DNA from 4 places in the Clostridium sp. CTA-5 genome. Region 4 is predicted to be linked to each of the others. Evidence: riboswitches for the same ligand, from Rfam matches in the RefSeq annotation. Region 4 holds a riboswitch; each other region holds the start of a gene.
The links. Region 4 has a riboswitch for thiamine pyrophosphate ahead of ACYUET_RS00475 (thiamine-binding protein). Riboswitches for the same ligand answer to the same signal wherever they lie in the genome.

Region 1: another riboswitch for thiamine pyrophosphate. It lies ahead of ACYUET_RS04410 (HAD family hydrolase); the one in region 4 lies ahead of ACYUET_RS00475 (thiamine-binding protein).
Region 2: another riboswitch for thiamine pyrophosphate. It lies ahead of thiW (energy coupling factor transporter S component ThiW); the one in region 4 lies ahead of ACYUET_RS00475 (thiamine-binding protein).
Region 3: another riboswitch for thiamine pyrophosphate. It lies ahead of thiT (energy-coupled thiamine transporter ThiT); the one in region 4 lies ahead of ACYUET_RS00475 (thiamine-binding protein).

Annotation. Positions count from the first base shown of each region.
Region 1 is NZ_BAAAAT010000001.1:956,506-960,444, forward strand. It holds gene ACYUET_RS04400 (aldose 1-epimerase family protein) at 1-234, opposite strand, end outside; gene ACYUET_RS04405 (hypothetical protein) at 615-1,019, opposite strand; gene ACYUET_RS04410 (HAD family hydrolase) at 1,161-1,862, opposite strand; TPP riboswitch at 1,941-2,039, opposite strand; gene ACYUET_RS04415 (GNAT family N-acetyltransferase) at 2,187-2,690, opposite strand; gene ACYUET_RS04420 (cytochrome b5 domain-containing protein) at 2,981-3,538, opposite strand; gene ACYUET_RS04425 (hypothetical protein) at 3,662-3,939, opposite strand, start outside.
Region 2 is NZ_BAAAAT010000002.1:124,896-128,834, forward strand. It holds gene thiD (bifunctional hydroxymethylpyrimidine kinase/phosphomethylpyrimidine kinase) at 1-745, opposite strand, end outside; gene thiW (energy coupling factor transporter S component ThiW) at 873-1,391, opposite strand; TPP riboswitch at 1,856-1,966, opposite strand; gene ACYUET_RS05910 (FMN-binding protein) at 2,061-3,281, opposite strand; gene ACYUET_RS05915 (FAD:protein FMN transferase) at 3,351-3,939, opposite strand, start outside.
Region 3 is NZ_BAAAAT010000008.1:105,223-109,161, reverse strand. It holds gene ACYUET_RS14460 (DegV family protein) at 1-60, shown strand, start outside; gene ACYUET_RS14455 (PadR family transcriptional regulator) at 62-514, shown strand; gene ACYUET_RS14450 (hypothetical protein) at 677-883, shown strand; TPP riboswitch at 905-1,004, shown strand; gene thiT (energy-coupled thiamine transporter ThiT) at 1,119-1,793, shown strand; gene ACYUET_RS14440 (ferredoxin) at 1,849-2,037, opposite strand; gene ACYUET_RS14435 (Mrp/NBP35 family ATP-binding protein) at 2,173-3,015, opposite strand; gene ACYUET_RS14430 (hypothetical protein) at 3,031-3,864, opposite strand; gene ACYUET_RS14425 (prolipoprotein diacylglyceryl transferase) at 3,857-3,939, opposite strand, start outside.
Region 4 is NZ_BAAAAT010000001.1:113,832-117,770, forward strand. It holds gene ACYUET_RS00470 (TatD family hydrolase) at 1-429, shown strand, start outside; TPP riboswitch at 721-829, shown strand; gene ACYUET_RS00475 (thiamine-binding protein) at 1,167-1,457, shown strand; gene ACYUET_RS00480 (ABC transporter permease) at 1,429-2,193, shown strand; gene ACYUET_RS00485 (ABC transporter substrate-binding protein) at 2,248-3,252, shown strand; gene ACYUET_RS00490 (ABC transporter ATP-binding protein) at 3,233-3,939, shown strand, end outside.

The DNA.
Region 1 (3,939 bases), 840 kb from region 4:
TATTCTAGCTAATCCATGAGCTGGTATTTCATATATTTTTCCATTCACTTTATACTTTAAATCAAGTGCTTTTCCTACTACAGGGAATAAAATTGGTGAATGATATTTCCAATATTCAGGATTTCCATCCCAAAGATATTCAGTATTTTTTTCTTTACCCGTTAAAGAGTGTAATTCTCCTCCATGAGTACTAGCTGTAATTTTTATTTTCGAGTTTTCTAGAGAATAAATCATAAATAACGTCCTTTCATTTCTATATAATATATAATCTTTTATTATCTTTCTATATGAATTAATTCTTTTATAAAGAATAGCAATAATAATTTAAAAAGCTTGTCTGCTTTAATCTATCTAAACTAGTATAAATTTAGATACATCCTTTACATTATATATCCTTTTAATCTATATTTCTATATATTTATAATATTGTGTTGACAAATAGCTATAATGCCAAATTAAAGTTATATAATCATATTATTAAAACTTTAAATCAGTTTATTCTTTAAATTTATCTAAAAAACAAAATAGAACTCCATTGTTAATTAATATAACAAAAGGAGTTCTATTTTTTAATTTTAAATCCTAACTTTGAATAAAGTTTGTAAAAATTCATTCTATTTTTGACTTGTTATTTGTATTAATTTTACTCCTGCTTGAGGAGGAATAGATTTAGTCATAGCTTCATTAAGTACCATAAAAACAGTATCGCCTTTTTCAATTTTAAGTTCCTTAGGATTAACTTTTTCATATTTATTATTCTTTTTCATATTAAAGCATTCATCGGGCATAAGCATTGTGTTTTCACCAACAATACCAATAACCTCTTCTTTATAAACCTTACCCCCTTTAATATATCCTTTAACTCTCACTCTTAAAATATTATCCTTTTCAACCTTTTGTACTTCTTGAACTTCACCCATAAAAAGGACATCTTTCTCTTTTTCACCAAAAGCAAAAGCTGGCATACTGAAAAACATTAAAAATAGTAGTGTAATCGCTAATACTTTATTATGTCTCATAAGTTTCTCCTTTCTTTTGTACAATTAATTTTAATATGCAGTTAATATTATTTGATAATAAAATAATTTTATACTATGTAAAATTTCTAACTTTGTTATTACTTTGAATTATTTACTGTTATGTTTTCCTATTAAAATCAACTAATATGGAATAGGTGCATTTGTAAAATCACTTAAATACCCATCAGCTATTTCTAGTATCTCTTTCCTATATTTAACAGAATACTTATCATAAATACCATAAACAGTTATTCCAACTTTTTTTGAATTAACAATTCCTTGTAAAACATCTTCAAATAAAATACATTTATCAGCAGACAAATTTAATTTTTTGATTGTTAATAGAAAAATATCTGGATATTCTTTACCTCTGCCAATCTCATCTGTAGAACAAAAAACGTCAAACAATTCGAAAATTCCATTATTTTTTAAAGCAGGTTCATATAATTTTCGTGGCAATCCTGTAGCTACTGCTAACTTAATCCCTTTATCTTTTAAATGTAAAAGATATTCTTTTGCATACTGTTTTAATTTAATATTATGACTATATTCATGTATCGCCATGTTTTCCCACTCTTTTATAATATCCTCTTCTTTTTCATCTAAATTAAATAATTTAATAGTATACTGAGCTGCTTCTTTAAAATTGCGAGCACATATCTCATTTATATATCCATCCGGAACTTTTAATCCCCTTTTTGAGAGAAAATCTATATCAATCTTCTCCCATATGTCCATAGAATCTAGTAAAGTTCCATCCAAGTCAAAAATTGCTGCTCTAAAGTTTATTTTCATAATATCTCTCTTATAATTTTTTTCTGCTGTACTTGTAAAAACCCCCATTAAAAATTTATCCTCCTTTTAAATTTTTATATAACAAAAAAGCGCTTACTTATAATAGCAAGCACTAAAATCAAATACATCGGTAGATGATTTGCTCCCTACGTCAGTATTAGCTAACAGGTTCAAAGGGTCAGGTTTTATCCTTCTCAACTTTTTACAGTCCCCCCGCAAATAATTCACTATTTAAATTTTATTCCAATATCTGCATATATTATATCATTCATAATATAATATGTATAGTAATATCCCTATTTCTATATATCCCGTTTTTCACTAATACAAAATATTGATTTCTTTCTACTGTTTATGTACTATTATTTTAAGTTATATTATTTTTTCAAAAGCTATTCTCTCACTTTTATCTTCTAAATAAATTATCCCACAATACTTAAATCCATTCTTCTTAAGCATTGTTTGCATAGATATGTTATCTTTATGTGTATCTATTCTGATACTATGTATATTTTTATTTAAACAAATTTTTTCGATATTTTCTATAATTAACTTTGCTATACCTAAACCTTTATAATTATTATCAATAGCAATTCTATGAACAACTGCATATTTATTATCACTTACCCACTCTCCATCATAAATATTTTCATAAGTCTTTTCTCCATCAAAGGAAAGCATTGCAGTTCCAATAATATTATTATCTTTTATCAAAATATAACTATTCTTATTAGAAATATCATTTCTTATTGTTTCAATATTAGGATAGTTATTTTGCCACTGATTAATTCCCTTTTTACTAAAATATTCTTGTGCCTGTTTAATAATATTAATTATACTATTAGCATCTGATTCTACTGATTTTCTAAATTCCATTTAATACTCCTTTTTTAATATCTTTATATTCTTAAACTTTATTTCTATAATTTTTTGATTATTTATATTTAAATAATCAAATTTAATAAATAAGCTTTTCATTAAGATATTATTTGTTTTCTTATAATTATATTTATTATAAATATAATTGTGTCTTTAATCTATATTTTAAAGTTCCTACTAGAATGTTTCTTTTGTATATTAAAACAATTATTAATATAACATTCTCTCAGAACTTTTAAAATACAAATCTTTATTTTCTTAAGTATTTATTAACTTAAGTGATAATTTTAATAAAATCTATTCATCTTACTTTGCGCCAAAAGCTGTGATACTCCTGTCTTTTCCCATTCTTCAACCTGCTCAATAGCTTCTTGTGGATCTTTTCCTAGTCCCACAAGCACACCTGCTAGAATAAATTCTTGGTATAAATGTTCAGGATTAATTCCTGCTTTAGCTTCTGCTAATTCCCGATTAACTAATGGGGTAATATATCTAACCCAATCATCAGGTGTCAATTTAGACTTATCTTTCATTTCACTTCTACTTATTCTATTATTTTTTTTAAGTATTCCAACTTTAGGTAAAGTACTTAAAAATTTAGGCATTCCATGACATGATTTAAATTGTTCTGTTAAATCTTTTCCTGCTGTAAGACCAAAATGTTCTCCATTATCCCAAACTGATTTTCCACTCACATCATAAACTATACCTTCTATTGCCACATATGCAGGATTACCATTTTTCCCATTGTATTGTGCTAATTCTTCTAATGTAAATTCTCTTTGTTCTCTATAATTATCTTTTATGAGCTCTCTAATAGTTTCTACATCAAAATATACAGACATATATACTCCTTAAATATTTTTTATCTATAATTAATATAGTATAAAACTACTAAGCAAATAACTATTAATGAAAATAATTCCATATATTTCGTATATTATTATAATATAATTTTAATCTTAATATTAAATATTTTTAATTATAGGTTTTAACCTTTTTAAGTATATTGATACTAAAACTATTATAATTATTGAATTTACTCCATAAGATAAAAATTTAAGTGCACTAAAAAAGCTTGTTAATTCTGTAATTCCATTTAAAGAACTTGGAAATCTTCTTAGCATAATAAAAACTCCTATGTTTTCCAAATAATCAAATAGAGTTACAGTAAATAAAGGTAAAATGCATAAATATTTAAATTTTTCTCCATTAAATAATTTTTTTATTAATAAAGCTATTGTTA
Region 2 (3,939 bases), on a different contig from region 4:
TTCCAAGTTCAAATCCATGTTCTATTGCACATGTTGTGTATCTTTTACCTTCTTTAACTGCCTCCTCAATCGTCATCCCTTTAGCCAAATTAGCAGCTATTGTAGATGATAGTGTGCATCCTGTTCCATGAGTATGCTTTACATTTATTCTTTCTTGTGGTAAAAAAATAAAATTTTCACCATCAAACAATAAATCTGTTGCTTCATTTTTTAAATGTCCACCTTTAATAAGAACATATTTTGGACCAAACTCCTTAAGCTTTTTTGATGCTTTTTTCATATCTTCTAGAGTTTTTATTTTTATTCCTAAAATTTCTTCTGCTTCTGGTAAATTAGGTGTTATTAGGGTAGCCAATGGAAATAATTCTTTAACTAAAGTATCCTTAGCATCCTTTGACAATAAATTAAATCCACTTTTAGAAATCATAACTGGATCTAAAACAATTAATGGTAGTTTCTTCTTTTTTCTTAATGAACTTGATATAGCTTTTATAGATTCAATTTTAGATACCATTCCTATTTTTATGGCATCAACTCTAATATCTTCAAAAATCACATCCATTTGTGATCTAATCATTTCTGGGCTTATATCTTGAATTCCAAAAACACCCATTGTATTTTGAGCTGTTATTGCTGTTATAACACTCATGCCATAAACTCCATTAGCTGAAAATGCTTTTAAGTCTGCCTGAATACCAGCTCCTCCACAACTATCAGAACCTGCAATTGTAAGTGCTCTAAACATTTTTTCTCCTCTTCTTTCTAATCTATCTTTTAAATAAATGTTGTTCTTATAAGGTATAATGATCATCTGTAATTAAAATTTATTTTTTACTGACATATAAACATTATTTGAAAATACAACTTTTTTTCTAAATACTTTGTGATTTTATATTTTCATTAGTCATTAAATATTTTTCTATGACAGGAATTTTTAAAAATACATAAGCAATAATTGCTCCTACACTACAACTAAAAGTAAATGGTATAACATATACAAATACTGCTACTTCTTTTCCTAAAAGTACCGCTGCTATTGGATAAGCTATTAAAGCACCTAATATTCCTGTACCTATTACTTCACCAATTGCAGCTATGAATTTTTTCCTAAATTTTTTATAAAGAACTCCTGCTAAAAATGCACCTATCATACTTCCTGGGAATGCTAATAAACTACCTGTACCTAAAATATTTCTTATTAATGATGCAATAAATGCATTTGTTAAAGCATAAATTGGACCTAAAACTATTGCTCCAATTACATTTACAAAGTGTTGAATTGGTGATATTTTTGCTACTCCTATTGGAATTGAAAATGTTCCGAAAAAAGTTGCTATTGCTATCAAAATTCCACTTAATGCAATTTTTTGTGTCTTACTTTTTTCATTCATAATATTTTTTTAGTCCTCCTTTCATTTTTTATTTAATGTACATTCAAAAAAATAATAAACCAGTATACTTTTATATTTTGCTACATACTTCATCATCAAAATATACTGCACATCTTTGATCTATTATTTTACTTTCATATGCCTAACGTAATGAAACTGCACTAAATTTTTAATTAATTCTATATTTTAAGTGAATGTTGATATTCTAGTATAAGGGCGAAGTAGCATTTGAATTTGCTTTTTAGAACTCTTAATGAAGATTTGTACAATTAATTGCTTGTCAGCAATCTTTGATTGGGAACATGCATTAATTGGACTAAGCTTTATTTTAGAGTTCTTAAAGTAAATTCCTCTGTCCATGAGCTTTATACTACAATATCAACACAGTTTTAAAACATAACTTTAACTAATTACTTATTTTGGAATAAAAAAAATGTAGCCCAAGGGCTACATAAATATACTACGCATTATTTAGTGTACTTCCCTACGTTGGTATTAACCAAATCAGGTTATAAGAGTCCAGGAAATCAATCTTTCCAATCTCAGCTAAAATATTAGCTCCCCTAGTTATAAAATTATTAAATTATCTTTTACAATTTAAAGCTTATACCTTTAATTCTTATCCGTCAAGTAATAAATATATTATTACTATAGAACTAATTATAAATTTTAAGCTTTTGCTTGACTTAAAGCATTAGTTACCGCTTGAATAATCCCTTTAGAACTATAAGTAGCTCCTGAAACTGTATCTACTGATGTTGACTGTTTAGAAACTATGTTATTTATTATAGATTTCGAAGCTCTGTCATAATAGTTAGGTGTATCTCCATATGATAAAGTTTCTATTTGGGCTATTTTCCCACTCTGTATTGTAACTGAAATTTTAGTTGTTCCTCCTTTGAATCCTTTTCCGGTTCCTATATATGTTCCATCTTTATATTCTTGTGAAGCCTTATTGGGATTTTGTGACACATTATTATTTTGTGAAACCCCATTTTTATTTTCATTTTCTGAAACTGATTTATTATTTATATCTAAATTAGAATTATTTAAATGACTTCCGGCAAAAGATGTAGCTCCATAGACTCCTACCATCGTTGCCAGTGCTATAGTACTAGCCATTTTAGAATCTAAATCTTTTTCAAGTATATTTACATTGGCATTACTTCTAGGACATACATCAGTACATTTTAAACAATTTATACATTCTCCGCCTTTAACAGACTCCATCTCATAAAGTTTTATTCCCATTGAACATTTAAGTGTACAAGCTCTACACTTTCCACATGCTTCTTTAGGCTTATTAATTTTTACTATTCCAATCCTAGAACATATTGAGAATACAGCACCTAATGGACATAAATATCTACAGAAAAATCTTTCAATAAAAGCTGCTCCTATTGTAATTAAAATTAAAAGTATAAATCCAATAAGTAATGTAGATAGAACACCAGATATATTAGTTATTTCTCCAAAGGCATCCCAAGGACTTGTACTTTGTAAAATATTACTTCCCATTGTCCAAGAAACAATTCCTATAAATACTAATACTAAATACTTTACATATTTTAATATTGAATCAACTTTTTCATCTACTCTAAAATTTACTTTAAATAATTTTTTAGATATAAAAAATATTAAATCATTATAAGCTCCAAAAGCACACAACCACCCACAAAACCATCTTCCTATTAATATCGTTAATAATATAGCTGATGAAATCTCTATTAAATTTGGCAGTGATTGAATAAAATTAAAATTTCCACTAAGAATCATTTTATAAACTATTTTCAATTCACCAAGAGTCATTGCATATAATCCTGGTAACAATAAAAACATTATCAGTTGTACTATATGTCTAAAAGTTTGTGATACTTTCACTCTTTTCATACTCTCTTCCCCCTAAGTTCACTATAAACTTATCTTTGGTTTTTAATCAATTTAATTCTCTTTATTTAGTTAAATTGAAAATTCGTTATCCGTTAAAATAAAATCGTCTTTAATACCTGAAGTTATATATATTTTTTTATCTGCTGTTACTAATATCCCATCTATACCTTGCATTGATTCTATAATACTTATTGCTTTATTAATTCCAAGAATATATATACCAGTTGATAATCCATCACCATCAATAGAGTTATCCGATATTATTGTTGCACTTATTATCTCACTTTCTGATGGATAACCTGTTTTTGGGTCAATTATGTGATGAAACTTCTTTCCATCTTCCATAAAATATCTTTCATAATTTCCTGAAGTCACTACTGATTTATTTTTTACATTTAATAGTCCTATATGTTCTCCTCTAGTTTTAATTGGGTTTTGAATTCCTACTTTCCAATTTGATCCATCTTCTTTTAATCCTAAGGCAAATATGTTTCCTCCTAAATCAATTAAAGCACTTTTAATATCATATTTATAAAATATATTTCTAACTTCATCTGCTGCAAATCCTTTTGCTATTCCTCCAACATCTAATGATTGATTTTTATGTTTTAACATTACTGAATGGCTATTTTCATCTAGTATAATATCATTATAATTT
Region 3 (3,939 bases), on a different contig from region 4:
GCCCTTGGAGTACATACTGGTCCAGGACTTTTCGGATTTATTGTTGAAAAGGTAGATTAAAATGTCTAATTTTGACTTTTATAATATAAAAGATATACGTGCTGAAGAAAAGCGGCTTTATGAAGAATATAAAAATAAAGTTTCTGAATTAAAAAAAGTTAAAAAGGAAAAAGATGCTGTCGGTCAAGTATTTACTAAAGGTTTATTGCCTATATATGTTTTATATATTTTATCATTAAAGCCTACTAACGGTAATGAAATATCAACTCAAATAGGTATAAGAACTAATGGTAAATGGATACCAAGTACTGGAGGTATATATCCTCTACTTAAAAAATTAGAAAAAGAACAATTAATATTAGGTGTCTGGGATGATCCTGAAAAAAAATTTCAAAAGATATATCATTTGACTCCAAAAGGTAAAGTCGAATATGAAAATAAGAAAAAACTTTTAAAACCAAAAATTGAAGAATCATTAGAAGTATTTAAAATAATATATAATGATATTTATTAATTTAATAAATAAAAAATAATAGTTCAAGTATGCAAATATACTAGTCTATTATTTTTTTATTTGAATTATATTATAACTCTTTCATAAAATAAAAATCATTTTTAATTATGTATATTTATTTACATCAAAGTAAAAAATACATTTATAAGGATGGTGTTAAAAATGAAAGGTTTTATTATAGATTCAACATTTAAAGAAGATGTTATAGTTGGATTAAATGATTTTAATACAATAGTCCCATGTAATAATATATCAGATAATACAAAAAATGGACAAAAAATTCAATTAAGTACGGTTTCATCAAACTATATCTCGCATGCTAATAAAAGCAACAAATATAACATATATAACTTAGTTGACTATTTATAAGACAATCTTTAGAATATATTTAGAATGTGCTAGGGGAGCCTTGTGCTGAGATTTGATATTTCATAAACCCTTAAAACCTGATCCAGTTAATTCTGGCGTAGGGAAGTGTAATCTTTATATATTAATCTTACTTTTTTAAATAGTAAGGTACGTTATTTAAAATTTTATAAATAACGATAGATTTTATACTTAATTGGTTAATAATCTCCTAAGCACTATTAAGGAGGTTTTTTTTATGAAAATTTTTAATGATTGGGCAAATCAATTCATTAATCTATATCAAAATTTGCCTAAAAATGTACACACCATTCTTTCAAATCCATTATCTATTGCTACATTAATAGGATTCGTTATCATTCTTATAGTATTAGCCAAAGTGAAAAAAATAAATTTTACCCCTCAATTAATTGCTAGAATAGGTATAGCATTAGCACTAGCTACTATATTAAAAATGCTTAGAATATATCACTTTCCTCAAGGAGGAAGCATAACATTCGGTAGTATGATTCCAATATTGCTAATTGCTTTTATGTATGGTCCTGAAATTGGGTTTTTAACTGGATTTCTTTATGGCATAATAACTTTCTTAATGGATCCATATATACTCCATCCTGTACAAGTTTTATTTGATTTCCCATTACCTTTTTTATCTTTAGGACTAGCTGGATTTTTCAAAAATAAAAAATACATTGGAGTAACTCTTGCTATTTTAACTAGATTTATGTGTCATTTTATTTCTGGTGTTGCATTCTTCGGTTCTTATGCTCCAGAAGGAGTGTCTCCAGCTTTATATTCTTTATCTATAAATGGCCCAATAATAGGTATAGAGGGTTTAATATGTTTAGTTATTATAAGCATACTACCTATAAGTAGAATAATATCTGTTTCCAATGAGCATTTAACAACATAAAATGGCTAAAAAATTAGAGCTATCAATATGATGATAGTTCTAATTTTTTTAGATATTATTCTGCTAAAATAGCATTAACTGGACAACTAACTTCTGCTTCCTTTGCACTATCTTCAGCATCTTTTGGTACATCATTAACTATTGTTCCAGCTTTTCCATCATCCTCCATATCAAAACATTCAGGACATATTGATGGACATAATCCACATCCTATGCAAGTATCTTTATCCACTTTAACTTTCAATAAACTCACCCTTCCATTAAAAATTACATTAATAGTATTTCCTAAGGAGATTGAATTATGTATATTATGATACATGAAATAAAATAATAGACCAGTATAATGCAAAATAAATGCGAATACTGGTCTAGAATATACTTAATATAGTCCTTCAAATATTAAAGAATATAAATCATTATCTTTTACATATTCTTCTGCTTTTCCATTTTCTAATGCTTCTGTTAAATCAGTATTAATAGGTAATTCTCCTATTAATGGCAATCCTAAATATTCAGCATGTTCCTCTGATGATTTCTTACTAAATACTCTTATTTTCTTATCACAATCTGGACAATTAATGTATGCCATATTTTCAACTACACCTTTAATCTTAATACCAATCTTTTCAGCCATTATAACTAATTTCTTTACAATCATTGATACCATGTCTTGAGGTGTTGAAACAACTACAACTTCACTGACAGGGAATTCTTGCATTACTGTTAATGCTATATCACCTGTACCAGGTGGCATATCTATAAGTAAATAATCCAACTCTCCCCAGTTAGTTTCCACAAACATTTGGTTTAATACTCCTGTTATAACTGGTCCTCTCCATATAACTGGTTGATCCTCAACAGCTGTTAAAAGATTCATAGAAATAACCTTTATTCCAGTATTTGTTTCTACTGGATCAAATCTAACCATATCATTTTCTAATGGTATTATCATTGCTCTTTTATCATTTATTCCAAAAAATCTTGGCATAGATGGTCCTGTAATATCAGCATCCAACACTCCAACTTTATATCCTTTTTTCGCTAAAGTAGTCGCCATTATACCTGTAACAGTAGATTTACCTACTCCACCTTTACCACTAATTACTCCAATTATGTTTTTAATTTTCCCATATCTAGGTAATGTCTTTGAGCAAGTGCTATTACATTCACTTCCGCTAGATCCACATGTACCTTTACTTGGACAAGTATCACAACTCCCCATTGATTCATCCTCCTTTTACCAATCTTCTGGCATTTTGTTTGGTTCTCCTATATTGATATCCCAATTTTTAAAGTTGTATTCTGCTGATACATAATATGTATTAAAAGATTTATCTTTTTTGTTATCAACAGTTATCATAGTTTTAAAAATTGTACTATTATATCCTCTGTTCTTAACTTTAATTATTGTATCAAAATCTTCACTATTATTTTTAACTAAACTAGTACTAGACAAAACCTTATTAATATTTTTTTCAAAGCTCTGTAAATCTGTTGAAAACATATACTTTAAACAGTCTATATCTCCTGATGTATCTATTCCTATCTTATTATTAGATTGATTTAATTCATCTTTATTTGATTTAAGTACTGCTAAAATAGATTCATAATATACATATTGAAAATCTCTAGGTTTTCTTACAAAAGAAAGATTTTGAGTTATTATATCATCTAAACGCTTAGATATTGAAAAACATACATCATCATTAAAAAAGTTACCTTTTCCTTTTTCATTTGCTGCAACTATATATTCATATTTTTTAACTTCATCACCAATACATATTTCAAAATAATAATCTGGATCAAGTGAACTTCTTTCAGATACTTGTTTACCATTTGATAATAACTTATACATATCATTTATAGCATTAGTGTCAGTAATTATGAATCTAAAACCAGTATCTCTAGCACTTTGTATTATAATTTTATCTACCTTATTTTGATTTATATATTCAAAATAATTATTTTTTAATCCCATTTTAACTGCCACTTTATCATAAGTTGCACATCCAGATAAACACGTAATGGTTAAACTTAATATTAAAATTATTAAAATTCTATTTTTATTCAAAACTTTTCTTCTCTCCCTTAAAAAACTTATGAAAATTAAAGAAATAAACTCCTAAAACTAAAGTAAAAATAGCTA
Region 4 (3,939 bases):
AGAAGAATTTTTAATTTTATATTGGAAGAAAGTATTAAAAGGAATAAGATTATATCAATACATACAAAGGGTGCAGAAAAAGAAATTTACAATATTCTTAAAAAATATAATTATAGTAATGTAATTATTCATTGGTATAGTGGTGATTTTGAAACTTTAGATAATCTTATAAAATTAGGTTGCTATTTTACGATAAGTGTTGATATAGGATATTCAAAATTAACAGAAGAAGTGTTAATTAAAATTCCAATAGACAGATTACTTGTAGAAACTGATGGACCAACAGCTTTAGAATGGGTAAATGGAGAATATGGATATCCAAAAGTAATAATTGATGTTATGAAAAGTGTATCTAAAATAAAAAAAATTCCAATTGAAGAATTATCAAAAATTATAGAGAAGAATTTTTTTAGATTAACAGAACTTTAGATTAAAAGATATGTTTTAAGGTATTAGCAGTTATTTAAATATAAGTAACATTGAAAAAAATAATAGACCTGTATACTCGTCTATTTTGTGTAATACTGCAGTAACAAATTTAGCCAATAGCTCGCTATTAACTGAGTTTGTTTTCTTGTCTGACATAGAATATACAAACTATCTTTAGGCTATTATTTTATTTCAGGCGCCTAATTAGATTATAGTATAGACTAATTAATAAAAAGTATTAATTATATTGACACAATAGGAAAAAAAATATATAGTTAACTTATAATAACATAATAACAGCTGGGGAGTTAGTAAACTATCTGAGAGGAAATTATTTGAAATTTCGACCCATAACCTGATTTGGATAATGTCAACGTAGGGAGACTGTATTATTTAAGTATAATATTAAATTAGTAACCACAAGCATAAAATTGTCTGGATTAGATGATTTTATGCTTTTTTTATTCTTTAGGAAATTATATTTTTTAAATCTGTGAATAACTTAGATTATATTTTTGCTTAAGGATTAAGAAATAAAACCTAAAGAATAAAAAGAAAATATATTCGCCTGCCAGATTTTTCTCACATACGTTCGAAAAGGCAGATGCGTAAAAAAAATCGACGGCTCCACAGTCGCCTTAGCGATTTTTTTATTCTTTAGGAAATTATATTAAAAAATAAATAACTTAAATTATAATTTTGTTTTAAAATATAGTTTAAAAATTAGGAGGATTAATATGACAGTATGTAATGTGAGCTTACAAGTAATACCAAAGGTACCAGATGAGATGACCTATCCAGTAGTGGATAAGGTTATAGAATACATTCAATCAACAGGGGTAAAATATGAAGTAGGTCCGATGGAGACAACAATGGAAGGGGAGTTAGACTTTCTTCTTCAAATTGTAAAAAGAGCACAAGAAATTTGTGTAGAAGAGGGAGCATCTAGAGTAGCTTCTATTGTAAAGATTGACTATAAAAAAGAGGGCGTAACAATTGATGAAAAGATTAAAAAATATAGGGGATAAGTTAATACCATTAAGTTTTGTTATTGGACTTTTAATATTGTGGGAAATAATTATTTTGTTAGGTGGAATTCAAAAATATATTATGCCAGCTCCAAGCGATATTATTAAGGTTCTTATAAACGATTTTAGTATAATGTTTCCTCATATATTAATTACAATATATGAGGGTATAGTAGGATTTATTTTAGCTATAATATCAGCATTAATTTTAGCAATATTTATGGATATGATTCCACTAATAAGAAGAACTCTTTATCCGATATTTGTGATATCACAAACCATACCAATAATTGCATTAGCTCCACTATTTATAATTTGGTTTGGATTTGGAACTTTACCTAAAATAATAGTTGTAGTATTAGTATGCTTTTTCCCAATTGTTATTAGTATATCAGATGGATTAAATTCTGTAGATAACGATTTTATAAATCATTTTAAATTGATGGGTGCATCAAAATTAAAGGTGTTTTTACACTTAAAACTTCCTTATGGAATTCTAAGCTTTTTTTCTGGAATGAGAATTGCAGCAACTTATAGTATTATGGGTGCGGTAATTGGAGAATGGCTTGGAGGGGATAGAGGACTTGGCGTATATATGACGAGAGCTAGAAGCTCATATGCATTAGATAAGATGTTTGCAGCGATAATTGTAATTGTTGCAATTAGTATGGGGATATTTATTTTAGTTACATTTATTGAAAGAAAATTTACACCATGGAAAAGAGTAGAAGGTTAGATATTATTTAAATCATGTAAAAATAAATAAGTTAAGACTTAAGGAGGACTATTTATGAAAAAGAGGAGATTACTAGCATTAGCAATGTCAGCATTATTAATTTCTACTGGATTAGTTGGATGCAATTCAACTAAAAAGAGTGCAAAGGAAGAAGGTCTACAAAAGGTTAAGTTAATTTTAGATTATACACCTAATACAAATCATACAGGTATTTATGTAGCTCAGGAGAAAGGATATTATAAGGAACAAGGATTAGATGTTGAAATCATTCAACCCTCAGAAGGTGCAGCTTTACAATTAATTTCAGCTGGAAAAGCAGATTTTGCTATAAGTTATCAAGAAGATTTAACGTTTGCTAGAACTTCAGATATTCAATTACCAGTTAAAGCTATTGCTACAATTATTCAAAATAACACATCAGGATTTGCATCACCAAAAGAAAAGGGAATAAAAACAGTAAAAGATTTTGAAGGAAAAGTATATGGTGGATGGGGAAGTCCTAGTGAAGAAGCAATTTTAAAGACTGTAATGGAAAAAGGGGGAGCTGATTTTTCAAAACTTAAGAAAGTAGATGCAGGTACAGAAGATTTCTTTATAGCTACAAAGAATAATATAGATTTTGAGTGGGTTTTTGAAGGATGGACTAATATAGAAGCTAAGGAAAGAAACTTTGATATAAATTATATACCACTTAGAGAATTAGATGAATCATTAAACTACTATACTCCAATTATAGCAACTACAGAAGATCAGATTAATAATAACCCAGAATTGGTTAAGAAATTTTTAACGGCTACATCAAAAGGATATGAAGAATGTATATCAAATCCAGAAGAAAGTGCAAAATTATTAGTTTCAAAAGTGCCAGAAATTGATGAAAATTTAGCAATAGATAGTATGAAATTCCTAGCTAAAGAATATAAGGCTGATGCAAAAAAATGGGGTGAAATGAAGGATAGTGTTTGGGATAATTACACAAAATTCCTTTTAGATAATGGAATTATTACTAAGGATATGAAAGCAAGTGAGGCTTATACAAATGAATTCTTACCAAAATAAAATAGAACTTGCAAAGGTTAAAAAAAGCTTTGGTGAGTTAGAAATATTAAAAGATATAACATTTAATGTAAGAGAAGGTGAGCTTATTTCAATTGTAGGGCCATCAGGAAGTGGAAAAAGTACTATTTTTAATATTATTACTAAAATAATAAATGAGGATAGTGGAGATATAGTTGTTAATGGCAATGCTAGCTACATGTATCAAAAAGATATGATGGTCCCTTGGAAGAAGGTAATAGATAACATAGGAATACCACTTATATTTAAAGGCTCTAATAAGAAAGATGCTAGAGAAATAGTATTAAAATATATTGATATATTTGGTCTTAAAGGTTTTGAATATAAATATCCAACTCAATTATCCGGAGGAATGAAGCAAAGAGCAAATTTGTTAAAAACCTATTTGACGTCAAAAGATATAATGTTGTTAGATGAACCATTTGCAGCACTAGATTCAATAACTAGAAAGAAAATGCAAAAGTGGCTTTTAGATTTAATTAGAGAAATGAAGACTACAATATTATTTATAACACATGATATAGAAGAGGCTATATTTCTTTCAAATAGAATATATGTAATTTCTCAAAAACCAGCAGTAATAAGGGGAGAAATTAATGTTAATCTAGGTGGAATTAGAGAAGAAGATATTGTAACAGATGATAAATTTATAAAAATAAAAAAAGAAGT